Regions from separate parts of the Aquamicrobium sp. NLF2-7 genome, predicted to be linked through region 1. Evidence: predicted binding sites of a transcription regulator. Region 1 holds the regulator's gene; the other holds the start of a gene.
The links. The regulator LexA, encoded in region 1, represses DNA repair genes until DNA is damaged. The targets are predictions, from matches to a motif close to TGTTCNNNNTGTGTTCNG.

Region 1 (2,198 bases):
GCCGGACGATGGTATTTTCCTGCATGATTTTATCGCTCCTGCGAGGCAGGAAAGCAAAGCCGCAGGGTTTGTATGCTCAGGGAAAACATGCGCGTTGCGCAGTCCCTCCGGTCTGCTTGTCGTGCAGGTTCAGGATGCGGGTATTGCCGCCAAAGCATGTGCCCATGCAACAGTCATCGTGATCGAGGACGCGATGATGCGTAACCCGTGCCGAAAATCTCAGGCAATTGTGGTGACCCGTCGGGAGCTGGCGAAAAAAGGAAGTGCCGAAGTCCATCTGGAAAAGATCGACACTGCTTCTGGTGTTCCAGCCGGAAATTCATCACCAATCATCGGAGAGCCGCAGGTGCGCTTCGCCATCGAAGGGGATTATCGGCCATGGCACACCCAGCGCCGATATTCGCGGGAAGCACGTGGCTTGCCGCCTTATGAGAGAAAAGTCGCCGCAGTACCTGCGGAAACGCCTGTTCTCTCCGCCCCGGACAAGATCGAATAAGCGATAAAGACAGGGCGTATCCGGAACGGTTTCCGCATCGTAAGGCAGGTCTGCTTCTGCGGGTTGATCAAATGCAGATCCAGTTACGCAGGAAAATCGACCATCGTGACAGATAGTTCGATAGGCCGCTCGCCTACGCAGCCAAAATCTGCTCACCGATCGTACAGGCCGTAAAGTGCCCTTCAGCTATCTTCGATCAACGTTTTGAGAGCGCTCAAACAGCGACCTCAATATTTCGATCATTTCCTCAGGATGTTGTTTTAAGATGCTGATAAACAATGTCCCTCAGAACGGATGGAAGGCAAAAAATCCGGTTCGCTCCGTTTCATTTCCGGATCAGTAACGGCGGATCAATCCGACCAGCCTGCCTTGTACCTTGACGCGGTCGGGTCCGAAAATCCGGGTTTCGTAAGCCGGATTGGCGGCTTCAAGCGCGATGGAGGCGCCTTTGCGACGGAACCGCTTCAGGGTTGCTTCTTCCTCGTCGACGAGTGCCACGACTATATCGCCCGGGGTGGCTGTATCGCCGTTGCGGATGATGACGGTATCGCCATCGAAAATGCCGGCTTCGATCATGGAGTCGCCCCGAACTTCGAGGGCATAATGCTCGCCGCCCGACAGCATTTCCGGCGGCACCGAAATGGAATGTGTCTTGTGCTGGATCGCATCGATCGGAACACCCGCAGCGATCCGCCCCATCACGGGGATGGAAACCGCCGAGGCGCTGTCATCCTCGTTGCTGGCGACCTGCGGCTTGCGAACATCCTTTGCCGGCTGCCCGAGGCTTCCCTGAATGACGCTGGGTGAAAATTTTCGCGCACTGTTCAGACCGGGGGCAATGGAATCTGGCAGGCGCAGCACTTCCAGCGCACGCGCACGATTGGGCAGGCGACGGATAAACCCACGTTCTTCCAGTGCGGTGATCAGGCGATGGATGCCCGACTTCGAGGCAAGGTCCAGCGCTTCCTTCATTTCGTCGAAAGAGGGCGGAATGCCACTCTCCTTCAACCGCTCATGGATAAAGAGAAGCAATTCATGTTGCTTGCGCGTCAGCATAGGTTCCCCCGGCAGCGGCGAATCCAGAATCGGAAAACAAACCCGGAACAAACACTATATGTTCCAGTTGTGTTCCGCAACCGCTTAAAATCAGAACGACCGGGGACAGCTTCAGCCGATCATCATCAACTGGCAGGGATCGCCGATTTCCGATGCCGGCTGGAATGGGGCGCGTATGACCAGTCCCCCTGATGCGGCCATGGTGCGCAGCATGGATGAATCCTGCACACCGAAGGGCGTGGCAATCAGCTGGCCGTCGCGTTCCTCAATGGCTGCACGGACAAAGTCCTGCCGATGGTCGTTGGCTGAAACCGGTGCCCCGAGCATCGCTGTCCTGATGTCCTGACGGAAAGGCCGGCCGCCAAGGCGTGCGAGCAGAGGTTTCAGGAAAAGCTGCGAGCAGACGAGGCTCGCCACGGGATTTCCGGGCAGGCCCAGACATCTGATGTTGTCCATTCTGCCGAACATCAGCGGCTTGCCGGGCCGCATGGCGATCCGCCAGAAGTCGAGCGTCATGCCCTCGCGCGTCAGAACCTTGTGAACGAGATCGTGATCGCCGACGGAGGCTCCGCCAGATGTGACGATGACGTTCGCACCGGCCGCAACAGCCTGTTTCACGAGCGCCGAGATTGCATCCTCGCGATCT
Region 2 (2,198 bases), 610 kb from region 1:
GGCTATGGCGAGGAAGTCGTCAGGGCCAAGGTGGGTGTCGAGGCAGGGCGGACATTCGTCGAACTGGATGAGCTTAACGGCGAAACGCTTCGCCTGCGCCCATCCGCAATCAATCTGGCGCGCTGGCCGGGTCATGTCAGCGTATTCGACGGGCCGGTCAGCTACACATTCGCCGTTCCCGATCCGCTGGACCGGGCCGACGAAGCGGGCAGCGGCGCCGACAGCCTGCGCGCGCCAATGCCAGGGCTGGTCAAGGTGGTGCGGGCCGCCGCCGGCGACAGCGTGACGAAGGGGCAACCTCTGCTCATTCTTGAGGCCATGAAGATGGAACATTCCATCGCAGCACCTCATGACGGCGTGATCGTTGAGATCGCCACGGAAGGCAGTCAGGTGAGCGACGGAACAGTGCTCGTGCGCTTTGCCGAACAGGCAGGCGAGTGAACAGCCGGCCCGACGAAGGGCACCTGCTGCCTTTGCTGCCTGCGAACTGAGCCTATTCTCCGGTCGCGGGACGCTGGAAAAAGCCGAAAGCCGCGCCGATCTTGTTCCGATCGGTCGCGGCCCGGCTTGCGTGGCATTATCTGCATGGCATCGCCCCTCTGTTGAGGGTCCGATGCTCAAGGCGCGCCCCCGCGCCTTTTATTTCCCACGCTTTCCCTGTGTTCTGGCCCTGTTGCTGGCGGCTTGCCGTTGGAGCGGCAACCGCCTTTATTCAGGCCGCGTTCTGCGCGCGGCTTTTTCTTCCAGATCAGTGCATCGTCATCCATTCACGCGCTTCGCGCAGCGCCCGTGCCAGATCGGTCTTCGACATGCTGGCCGAGATTTCCGAGCGCAGTTCGGCGGCGCGGGCCGACCCCTTGATAGCTGCGATGTTGAACCACTTGTGAGCTGCCACCTGATCGACCTCGCAATCGCGGCCGGTGGCGTACATCATGCCCAGTTCAACGAACATGTCGGCCTGAGCCATCGTGCCCATGGTGCCGAAACCAGCGTCGTGCATTTCAAAACGTGCCATTTTCAAACCCCTGTCCCGTTGCGAGAGCGCCCCTTTCTTTGAAGCTGTGGGGCTGCTCTTCGATGCTTCCGAGAATGCAGCAGGCGCTTGAATTCGCCGTAAAAAGACGTGCTTAATTTGAAGAAAACAAAGCTAAAACAAGAGGTAAACGTGACCATTCGTTAACGATGGAAAGCCCGGCAATCGCTGGCTTTTGTCTCGAATTTTACGGAAAATTCGGAATCGAAATTCAACGCTTCGCTAACCAAGCCAAAGCATCGCTTTTCAGGCAGCGGTCATTTTCAGGCCGGAAAGGCTGCTAATATTTCTTGTCATCCTTCCCCAGCGGCACGGCTTTCGCTTTGCAAAAGAGTGGATTAGCCTGCGTTTTCGTAAGAGGAACGCAGTGCTCAGGGAGGAGACATGTTTCGCATTACCAGCGTGGCGGCACTCGCCATCATCATGACGGCCGGCGTTGCATTCGCGGATCCGATCGAAGGCTCGTGGAAACGGCCGAACGGCACCGTGATTTCCTATGCCGGAAGCGGCGCCAAATATTGCGGCACCGTGATGACCGGAGAATACAAGGGCAAGTCGATCGGCTGCATGGAAGGCAGCAACGGTGCCTACAAAGGCACAGTGAACAAGCTGGACGAGGGCAAGACCTACAACGGTAAGGCCAGCGTTTCGGGCAACTCGCTGTCGCTTTCCGGCTGCGTGCTCGGCGGCCTAATCTGCAAGAGCGAGAAGCTCACCCGTCAGTAAAGCTGCCTGCGCATCAACGGAAAAGGCCGCCGGTCGGAGCATGTCCACCCGGCGGCCTTTCCATTTTCAGGGAGCGGCTCTTCAGACCCGTGCTTTCTGACCGAACAGAATTTTCTGCGCTTCCTTGTCGTCGGCCAGATTGTTGCGGTGATCCTGACCGACTTCCACCGCCTTCTGCACGGCGGGCCGCGCCGCGATCGCCTCGAACCAGCGCTTCAGGTTCGGAAACTCTTCCAGATTCTGCCCCTGATTACGGTAAGGCCGCACCCACGGGAATGACGCCATGTCGGCAATCGAATAGTCGCCGGCGAGATATTCACGGTCGGCAAGACGCTTGTTCATGACGCCGTAGAGGCGGTTGACCTCATTGGTGTAGCGATCGATGCCGTACTGGATTTTTTCCGGTGCATACTGGCGGAAGTGATGCGCCTGTCCGGCC

Region 2: the regulator LexA is predicted to act here: its motif matches at 1,138-1,155, upstream of MIC97_RS00135 (sel1 repeat family protein).

What each region holds. Positions count from the first base shown of each region.
Region 1 is NZ_JAKSED010000001.1:636,345-638,542, reverse strand. It holds gene MIC97_RS03185 (ComEC/Rec2 family competence protein) at 1-496, shown strand, start outside; gene lexA (transcriptional repressor LexA) at 833-1,552, opposite strand; gene glp (gephyrin-like molybdotransferase Glp) at 1,664-2,198, opposite strand, start outside.
Region 2 is NZ_JAKSED010000001.1:28,296-30,493, reverse strand. It holds gene MIC97_RS00140 (acetyl/propionyl/methylcrotonyl-CoA carboxylase subunit alpha) at 1-441, shown strand, start outside; gene MIC97_RS00135 (sel1 repeat family protein) at 749-1,015, opposite strand; gene MIC97_RS00130 (DUF2147 domain-containing protein) at 1,418-1,759, shown strand; gene MIC97_RS00125 (glutathione binding-like protein) at 1,841-2,198, opposite strand, start outside.